3 regions of the Streptomyces sp. NPDC015032 genome follow, and region 3 is predicted to be linked to each of the others. Evidence: riboswitches for the same ligand, from Rfam matches in the RefSeq annotation. Region 3 holds a riboswitch; each other region holds the start of a gene.
The links. A riboswitch is a leader RNA that binds a small molecule or an ion and turns the genes downstream of it on or off. The one in region 3 is predicted to bind thiamine pyrophosphate.
Positions count from the first base shown of each region.

Region 1: it holds a riboswitch for thiamine pyrophosphate, as region 3 does, so the genes downstream of both, thiO (glycine oxidase ThiO) here and ACF08M_RS21195 (thiamine ABC transporter substrate binding subunit) in region 3, are expected to answer to the same signal.
Region 2: it holds a riboswitch for thiamine pyrophosphate, as region 3 does, so the genes downstream of both, thiC (phosphomethylpyrimidine synthase ThiC) here and ACF08M_RS21195 (thiamine ABC transporter substrate binding subunit) in region 3, are expected to answer to the same signal.

Region 1 is NZ_JBIBVN010000002.1:364,037-367,306, forward strand. It holds gene ACF08M_RS04515 (Rv2175c family DNA-binding protein) at 1-165, opposite strand, end outside; gene ACF08M_RS04520 (NAD(P)/FAD-dependent oxidoreductase) at 237-1,499, opposite strand; TPP riboswitch at 1,638-1,751, shown strand; gene thiO (glycine oxidase ThiO) at 1,749-2,930, shown strand; gene thiS (sulfur carrier protein ThiS) at 2,927-3,193, shown strand; gene ACF08M_RS04535 (thiazole synthase) at 3,195-3,270, shown strand, end outside.
Region 2 is NZ_JBIBVN010000022.1:62,907-66,176, reverse strand. It holds gene ACF08M_RS26780 (YibE/F family protein) at 1-1,185, opposite strand, end outside; TPP riboswitch at 1,217-1,367, shown strand; gene thiC (phosphomethylpyrimidine synthase ThiC) at 1,360-3,156, shown strand.
Region 3 is NZ_JBIBVN010000014.1:101,773-105,042, forward strand. It holds gene rlmN (23S rRNA (adenine(2503)-C(2))-methyltransferase RlmN) at 1-1,078, shown strand, start outside; TPP riboswitch at 1,120-1,236, shown strand; gene ACF08M_RS21195 (thiamine ABC transporter substrate binding subunit) at 1,310-2,422, shown strand; gene ACF08M_RS21200 (ABC transporter permease) at 2,569-3,270, shown strand, end outside.

The sequences.
Region 1 (3,270 bases), on a different contig from region 3:
AGGCACCTGGAGCGCCCGGTTCTCACCACGGCGCACGGCGATGAGCTGGCCCTCCTTGACCAGCTGCCGCACGCGCGTCACCTCGACACCGAGCATTTCGGCGATGTCGGGGAGGTGGAGCCAGGCGGGGACGAGAGCATCGATCTTTGCGTCAATCTCGGTCACAGGGACAAGCGTGCCATCCCGGACCGACAGTCGGTAGCCGGGCCGACCGTACGGGGCGCCGGGGTACGCCGTCAGAGGGTCGCCGACTTGAGGGGTACGGAGGGGTCGGCGGCGCGCGCCGGATCGAGGCGGGCGCCGGCCTCGATGAGTCTGCGTCCCTGCGCCAGGTCGCGCGGCCGGCCGACGGCGAGAACCGCGACCAGGACGCCGTCGCGCAGCCAGCACACCGACCAGGCGGGGCCGGTGGGTTCACCGCGCCACAGCAGGGTGTCGGCGCCCCTGTGGTGGCCCGCGTACTGCACGAACCGGTCGAACTGCTCGGACCAGAAGTACGGGACGGGGTCGTACGTCCGCGGCGCCGGGTCACCGCCGGTCGCGGCGGCGATGATGTTGGCGGCGGCGGTCCGGGGACCCTGGAGGGCGTTGTCCCAGTGGTGGACGAGCAGGCGTTCGCCGTACCGGGCGGAGGGGAACGAGGCGCAGTCGCCGACCGCGTACACATCGGGCAGCGAGGTGCGCAGCGCACTGTCGGCGGTCACCGATCCGTCGGTGCCGAGCGCGATGCCGGAGCCGGCCAGCCAGCCGGTGGCGGGCCGTGCGCCGATTCCGACGACGACCGCTCCGGCCAGGATCTCGCGGCCGTCCGCGAGGATCACCCGGCCCGGCTCGATGCGGGCGACCCGGGCTCCGGTGAGGAGTTCGGCGCCGGTCTCGGCGTACCAGGCGGTCATCGGGGCGGCGACCTCGGCCGGCATCGCGCCCGCGAGGGGCCGGTCGGCGGCCTCGACGACGGTGACCGCGCAGCCCGCGGCGCGGGCCGCGGTGGCGAACTCGGCGCCGATCCAGCCCGCTCCGACGACCACGACGCCGTGCTGCTCGTCGAGGACGGGGCGCAGTCGTGCCGCGTCGTCGAGGGTACGCAGCAGGTGGACTCCGGGAACGCCTTCGGTACCGGGCAGGACGACCGGTTCGGCACCGGTCGCGATCACCAGGAAGTCGTAGGGCACGGGTCCCGACGGGGTGTCCAGCTCATGCGCGCCGGGGCGCACGCCGGTGACTTCCCGGCCCAGTCGCAGATCGATGTCCAGCGCCTCGAAGTCGACGTCGAACGCCGAGTTCTCGGCCTTGCCGAGCAGTACCGCCTTGGACAGCGGGGGCCGGTCGTAGGGCTGGTGCGGTTCGGCGCCGATCAGGGTGACGGGGCCGGCGAAGCCCTGTTCCCGCAGGGCCACCGCCGTCTGTACGCCGGCCATGCCCGCGCCGACCACGACGACACGGTGCTCTGCCGACAGGACGGGGCGCTCCGGCCGCTGCGACTGCTGCTGCTCGCTCACCCGTACACCATAAGCACCTGACGATTCATCAGGACAGGGGGACCTCTTCCATGGCGCCCGTCCCGCTCCCCCGAGCGAACGGGCCACGGTGGCTGCTCCCTTACCGGGTCCGGCGGGCGGGGTTTAGGGTGGCCGACGTAAAACACTCGCGGGAGCCCGGACGCACCGGGCTGAGAGGGAGGCTGGGGCGGCCTCCGACCGTACGAACCTGATCCGGGTCATGCCGGCGAAGGGAGGGGCTGGACGCCCATGCGTTCTTCTCGGAACGGAAACGGATCCGACGTCCTGGTCATCGGGGGCGGGATCATCGGTCTGGTGACCGCCTGGCGGGCCGCGCAACGCGGACTGCGCACCGCGGTCGTCGACCCCGAACCCGGCGGCGGAGCCGCTCAAGTGGCGGCCGGCATGCTGGCCGCCGTCACCGAACTCCACTACGGCGAGCAGATGCTGCTGGGCCTCAATGTCGCCTCGGCCGCGCGCTATCCGGCCTTCGCGGCCGAACTGGAGGCGGCGAGCGGGCGGGAGACCGGCTTCCGTGCCTGCGGCACCCTGGCCGTCGCGCTGGACTCCGACGACCGTGCCCATCTGCGGGAGCTGCACGCCCTGCAGCGGCGTTCGGGCCTGGAGTCGGAGTGGCTCAGTGGCCGCGACTGCCGCCGCCTGGAGCCCATGCTCGCGCCCGGTGTCCGCGGCGGTCTGCGGGTCGACGGAGACCACCAGATCGATCCGCGCCGGCTGGCCGCCGCGCTGCTGACCGCCTGCGAGCGGGCCGGGGTGGTCCTCCACCGCGGCTGGGTGGAGCGCCTGACGGTCGTCCACGACCGGGCCGCCGGAGCCGTGCTCGCCGGGGGTACGGAGCTCGGCGCCGACCAGGTCGTACTCGCCGCGGGCAGCCTCAGCGGCCGGCTCCCGGGGCTGCCGGACGAGGCCGTGCCGCCGGTCCGGCCGGTGAAGGGGCAGGTGCTGCGGCTGACCGTGCCCGCCCCGTACGCGCCCTTCCTCACCCGGACCGTCCGGGCCGTGGTCCGGGGCAGTCATGTCTATCTCGTCCCACGCGCGAACGGCGAACTGGTCGTCGGCGCCACCAGCGAGGAAATGGGCTGGGACACCACCGTCACCGCGGGCGGCGTCTACGAACTGCTGCGGGACGCCCACGAGCTGGTGCCCGGCATCACCGAGCTGCCGCTCACCGAGACCCGGGCCGGACTGCGCCCCGCCTCCCCCGACAACGCCCCACTGCTCGGCCCCACCCCCCTGCCCGGCCTCCACCTCGCCACCGGCCACCATCGCAACGGGGTGCTGCTCGCGCCCGTCACCGGTGACGCCATGGCCGCCCTGCTGGCCGACGGCGAACTGCCCGAGGTGGCCCGCCCCTTCACCCCGCACCGTTTCCTGCCCGCCGCCCCCGTACGTCAGGAGCAGCCCGCATGACCGAGCCCGCACCGCTCTCCGCGCCCGGCTCCCCCTCCCCCTCCCCCGCCGGGCCCGCGCCCCTCTCCGTGTCCGTGAACGGCGAGGTGCGCGTGCTCCCCGCGGGCACCACCCTCGACGCCCTCGTCGCCACGCTGACCGCCGCGCACTCCGGCGTCGCGGCCGCGGTCAACGAGACCGTCGTCCCGCGCGGCCGGTGGTCCACCGCCACGCTCGGTGACGGTGACCGCGTCGAGGTCCTGACCGCGGTCCAGGGAGGCTGACGTGTCCGACGACCTCTTCGCCCTCGGCGACGCCGCCTTCGGCTCCCGGCTGATCATGGGAACCGGCGGGGCGCCCA
Region 2 (3,270 bases), on a different contig from region 3:
CACCAGTTCGCTGTTGGCCACCGTCCCCACGCTGCTCTCGGCGATCGAGAACAGCAGCAGCAGCGGCAGTGCGGCGCCCGCGTAGGCGAGGACCAGCGTATTGACGACCGAGGCGATGTGATCGCGCCCGATCCTGATCGCCGCCCGGTAGAGCCCCCGCGCGCCCATGGCCGGGTTCGCCTGGTGCAGCTCCCAGACCGCCGACGTCTGGGTGACCGTCACATCGTCGAGCACTCCGAGCGAACCGATGATGACGCCGGCCAGCAACAGGCCGCTCATGTCGATGTGCGGGTACAGGCCGTGGATGAGGCCGGTGTAGTCGTCGGTGTTGCCGGTCAGGCTCGCCCAGCCGATGAAGAGCGATCCGAGCAGCCCGATCAGCAGGAGCGAGATCAGTGTGCCGACCACCGCGACCGAGGTGCGGGCTGTCAGGCCATGGCACATGTAGAGCGCGATCAGCATGATCGCACTGGCCCCGATCACCGCGACGAGCAGGGGATTCGAGCCCTGGAGGATGGCCGGGAGGATGAACAGGGTCAGCACGGCGAACGACACGGCGAGCGCGATCAGCGCCATCACCCCGCGCATCCTGCCCACCGCGACCACGACCAGGGCGAAGATCCCGGCCAGCAGTGCCATCGGGAACTTCCGGCTCGCATCCGTCACCGAGTACTGCAGATCACGGGGCGCGTCGGGGGCGTACGCCACGACCACGCCCTGTCCCTCGCGCAACTGACGTGGTGCGTCGGGCTGGACGATCTCGGTGAAGGCCCGGCCCTTGTCGTGACCGGTCGTCACCTCGACGGTGGCTTTCTCGCACAGCCCCGGCCCGCTCCCCGACGGCGGGGTGGCCCCGCCGTCGATGGGCATCTGGGCGGCGTTCACTTCCTTGCAGTCCACCTTGTCGACCTTCACCACCTTTCCCTGCTGGGTCTGCCGGTCGAAACCGACACCGGTCCGCTCGTGCGGGGGTGCACCGCCCGGCCAGAGCACCATCAGGCCGACGGCGATCGCGGTGGCGAACGGGATGAGTACGGCCGCGATCACCTTCCGCAGATGCTTGGAGACGGGCGCGGCGGGGCCATGACTGTGCGAGTGGCTGTGCTGATGGCCCTGCGGGTCGGAGGCGATATGGGGGGACGTCACCGGCCGATCATCGCAAGAAGAGCAGGACCCTCTGTTCATCGCGCCGGACGGGGCGCTAGCGTGGAGGGACCTTTGCACACGCGGGAGCTCGGAGCACCGGGCTGAGAGGGCGCTGATATCCGTACATCCGTACATCCGTACGGGCCGTACGGGACGGGCTGCGCCGACCGCCGAACCTGTTACCGGGTAATGCCGGCGTAGGGAGTAGGTCTCATGACCACATCGGACGCACGCACGCCTGCCTCGAACCAGAGCGACGAGGCCGGGAAGTCCATCGGCTGGCACAAGGGATACGTCCAGGGCTCGCTCCCGGACCTCCGCGTGCCGGTCCGCCAGGTGCACCTCACCAACGGCAAGGACGTGACGCTGTACGACACGTCGGGGCCGTACACCGATCCCTCCACGGAGACCGATGTCCGTCGCGGACTCGCACCGTTGCGGGAGAACTGGATCATCGCGCGCGGCGACACCGAGGAGTACCCGGGCCGTCCCGCCCGCCCCGAGGACGACGGGCTCAAGCCCACCTCGCCGCGAATGGGGTCTCCTCTGCGCAATCTCGACGCGGTCTTCCCTGGCCGGCCACGGCTGCCTCGCCGCGGCCGGGACGGGCGGCCGGTGACCCAGCTCGCGTACGCCCGCCGGGGCGAGATCACCCCGGAGATGGAGTACGTGGCGATCCGGGAGAGCGTCGAGCCCGAGGTGGTGCGCGAGGAGATCGCCGCGGGCCGGGCCGTACTTCCGGCCAACGTCAACCACCCCGAGATCGAACCGATGATCATCGGGAAGCGGTTCCTGGTGAAGGTCAATGCCAACATCGGCAACTCCGCGGTGACGTCCTCCATCGAGGAGGAGGTGGAGAAGATGACGTGGGCGACGCGGTGGGGCGCCGACACGGTCATGGACCTTTCCACCGGCCGCAACATTCACACCACCCGTGAGTGGGTTCTGCGCAACTCCCCCGTGCCGATCGGCACCGTTCCCCTCTACCAGGCCCTCGAAAAGGTCGACGGCCGGGCCGAGGAGCTGACCTGGGAGATCTACAAGGACACCGTCATCGAGCAGGCCGAGCAGGGTGTCGACTACATGACGGTCCACGCCGGCGTGCGCCTGCCGTACGTCCCGCTGACCGCTCGCCGCAAGACCGGCATCGTCTCCCGCGGCGGTTCGATCATGGCCGCGTGGTGCCTGGCGCACCACAAGGAGTCGTTCCTGTACGAGCACTTCGAGGAGCTCTGCGAGATCCTCGCCGGCTACGACGTGACGTACTCGCTGGGCGACGGTCTGCGCCCCGGTTCGATCGCCGACGCCAACGACGAGGCCCAGTTCGCGGAACTGCGCACGCTCGGTGAACTGAACACGATCGCCAAGCGGTTCGGCGTCCAGACCATGATCGAGGGGCCGGGCCATGTCCCGATGCACAAGATCAAGGAGAACATCGACCTCCAGCAGGAGATCTGCGAGGAGGCGCCGTTCTACACACTCGGCCCGCTGACCACCGATATCGCCCCGGCGTACGACCACATCACCTCGGGCATCGGCGCGGCGATGATCGCCTGGTGGGGCACGGCGATGCTCTGTTACGTCACGCCCAAGGAACACCTCGGTCTGCCCAACCGCGACGATGTGAAGACCGGCGTCATCACGTACAAGATCGCGGCCCATGCGGCGGACCTCGCCAAGGGACACCCGGGGGCGCAGGACTGGGACGACGCGCTCTCCGACGCCCGTTTCGAGTTCCGCTGGGAGGACCAGTTCAATCTGGCTCTCGACCCGGTCACGGCACGGGAGTTCCACGACGAGACGCTTCCCGCCGAACCGGCGAAGACGGCGCACTTCTGCTCGATGTGCGGCCCGAAATTCTGTTCGATGAAGATCAGCAGAAGCATCACAGAGCAGTTCGGCTCTGATGGGGCTGTGACCAGCGAAGATGAGGTCGCTGCCGGAATGCTCGCCAAGTCCGCCGAGTTCGCGGCGCAGGGCAACCGGCTGTATCTGCCAATTGCGGACTGATCTTCTGTCGTCTCAGCGTCCCCCGGCATACTTTCTGGGGGACGCTGTCGGTCTCAGAGGCGGTGCGCACTCGGCAGGATTCGAACCTGCAACCTTCTGATCCGTAGGATCGGG
Region 3 (3,270 bases):
CGCGCCCCGCGGAGCCAAGAAGCCGCCGCGGCACCTCGCCGACCTCACGCCCGCCGAGCGCAAGGAAGCCGTCGTCGCGATCGGCGAGAAGCCGTTCCGCGCCCAGCAGCTCTCGCAGCACTACTTCGCGCGGTACGCGCACGACCCGGCCGAGTGGACCAACATCCCGGCCGCTTCGCGGGAGAAGCTCGCCGAGGCGATGTTCCCCGACCTGATGTCCGTGGTGCGCCACATCAGCTGCGACGACGACACCACCCGCAAGACACTGTGGAAGCTGCATGACGGGACGCTCGTCGAATCCGTCCTGATGCGCTACCCGGAGCGGGTGACGATGTGCATCTCGTCGCAGGCGGGGTGCGGGATGAACTGCCCGTTCTGCGCGACGGGGCAGGCTGGTCTCGACCGCAATCTGTCGACCGCCGAGATCGTCCACCAGATCGTGGACGGCATGCGGGCGCTGCGCGACGGGGAGGTCCCGGGAGGCCCGGCGCGCCTCTCCAACATCGTCTTCATGGGCATGGGCGAGCCGCTCGCCAACTACAAGCGGGTGGTCGGCGCGATTCGTCGGCTGACCGACCCGGAGCCGGAGGGGCTGGGGCTTTCGCAGCGCGGGATCACGGTCTCCACCGTGGGCCTGGTGCCCGCGATGCTGCGCTTCGCCGACGAGGGCTTCAAGTGCCGCCTCGCCGTCTCGCTGCATGCACCGGATGATGAGCTGCGCGACACGCTCGTTCCCGTGAACACGCGGTGGAAGGTGCGCGAAGTGCTGGACGCCGCGTGGGAGTACGCGGAGAAGTCCGGCCGCCGCATCTCCATCGAGTACGCACTGATCCGGGACATCAACGACCAGGCGTGGCGCGGTGATCTGCTCGGCCGGCTCCTCAAGGGCAAGCGGGTGCACGTCAATCTGATCCCGCTGAACCCGACGCCCGGCTCCAAGTGGACGGCCTCGCGGCCCGAGGACGAGAAGGCCTTCGTCGAGGCGATCGCCGCACACGGGGTGCCGGTGACCGTGCGGGATACCCGAGGTCAGGAGATCGACGGAGCCTGCGGGCAGCTGGCGGCAGCCGAGCGCTGAGGCCGGAACGGCCCGTGTAACCTGGGCCTGAAATCAACTTCATATTCCGACAGGGGAGCGCCACAGCGCTGAGAGTGCGGCACCGAGGACAGGTCGGCCGCAGACCCTCTGAACCTCGCCCGGGTCATTCCGGGTAGGAAGTTCGGTCATCAACTCATGCTGTTGCGCCCTGCCCGCATACCGCGGGCGGGGCCGCGTCTCTTCCTGGCCAAAACCCAGGAGGAATCCACAATGAGCACCACGCGCAGAACCACGCAGCTCGCGACGACGGCTGTTGCCGCCGCACTCGGCGTCACGGCACTGGCCGGATGCGGGAGTTCCGATACATCGGACTCCGGTTCGGGCGGCACGAAGAGCTCCGGTTCGAAGACCGTGACACTCGTCAGCCATGACTCCTTCAACGTCTCCAAGGACGTGCTGAAGGAGTTCACCGAGCAGACCGGCTACACCGTCAAGGTGCTGAAGAGCGGCGACGCGGGTGTCGCGCTCAACCAGGAGATCCTGACCAAGGGCTCACCGCGCGGCGATGTGTTCTTCGGTGTCGACAACACCCTGCTTTCCCGCGCCCTCGACAGCGGTCTCTTCACGCCGTACAAGGCGAAGGGTATCGACCAGGTGGCGGCCGATACCCAACTCGACGCAGCCGAGCACCGGGTCACCCCGATCGACACCGGTGACATCTGTGTCAACTACGACAAGAAATACTTCGCCGAGAAGAAGCTCGCGCCGCCGCGGTCCTTCGACGACCTGGCGAAGCCCGCGTACCGGAACCTTCTCGTCACCGAGAACGCCCAGACCTCCTCGCCCGGTCTCGGCTTCCTCCTCGGCACCGTCGCCACCTACGGCGAGAACGGCTACCAGGACTACTGGAAGAAGCTGAAGAACAACGGCGTCAAGGTCGTCGACGGCTGGGAGCAGGCGTACAACGAGGAGTTCTCCGGTTCCGCGGGCGGCAAGAAGGCAAAGGCCGACCGGCCGCTCGTCGTGTCGTACGCCTCCAGCCCGCCCGTCGAGGTGCTCTACGCGAAGCCGCAGCCGGCCGAGGCACCGACCGGGGTCGCCACCGGGACCTGCTTCCGCCAGATCGAGTTCGCGGGCCTGCTGAACGGTGCGAAGAACGAGGCGGGCGGCAAGGCCCTGCTGGACTTCCTGATCAGCAAGAAGTTCCAGGAGGACATGCCGCTCAACATGTTCGTGAACCCGGTCACCGAGGGCGCGAAACTGCCGGAGCTCTTCACGAAGTTCGGCGCGACGGCCGACCGGCCGGCGACCGTCGCCCCCGACAAGATCTCCAAGAACCGTGACCAGTGGGTCCAGTCGTGGTCCTCGCTCGTAGTGAAGTAGCGAAGACTCCCGTACGCGGAACGGACGCGGGCGGGAAGGGCACGCCCGAGGAGGGGCCGTGGGGTGAGGAGCCGCGCGGCCGCTCCGGGCGGGTGGACCGCGCGCGTGAGCAGTCGCGGCGCGGGGGCGCGGTGCGGCTCGGCCTGATGGCCGTGCCCGTCGCGTTCTTCGCGCTGTTCTTCGCCTACCCCGTCACCGCGATCGTCGGCCGCGGGCTGAAGGCGGACGGTGTCTGGCAGTTCGGCCGGGTCGCGGAGGTGCTGACCCGGCCGGACATCCGCGACGTCCTCTGGTTCACCACCTGGCAGGCGCTCGCCTCGACGGCGCTGACCCTGCTGATCGCGCTGCCCGGTGCCTATGTCTTCGCCCGCTTCGACTTCCCCGGCAAGCAACTGCTGCGGGCGGTCGTCACCGTGCCGTTCGTCCTGCCGACCGTCGTCGTCGGTACGGCCTTCCTGGCGCTGCTGGGACGCGGCGGGTTCCTCGACGAACTCTGGGGCGTACGCCTCGACACCACCGTCTGGGCGATTCTGCTCGCCCATGTCTTCTTCAACTACGCGGTGGTCGTACGGACCGTGGGCGGGCTGTGGTCACAACTCGACCCACGGCAGGAGGAAGCCGCACGGGTGCTGGGCGCCGGGCGGTTCGCCGCCTGGCGGCGGGTCACCCTGCCGGCCCTCGCACCCGCCGTGGCAGCCGCCGCGTTGATGGTCTTCCTCTTCACCTTCACCTCCTTCGGGGTCGTACAGATCCTCGGCGGTCCGGGGTACTCCACGCTGGAGGTGGAGATCTACCGGCAGACGGCCCAGCTGCTCGCCCTGCCGACCGCCGCCGTGCTGACGCTGGTG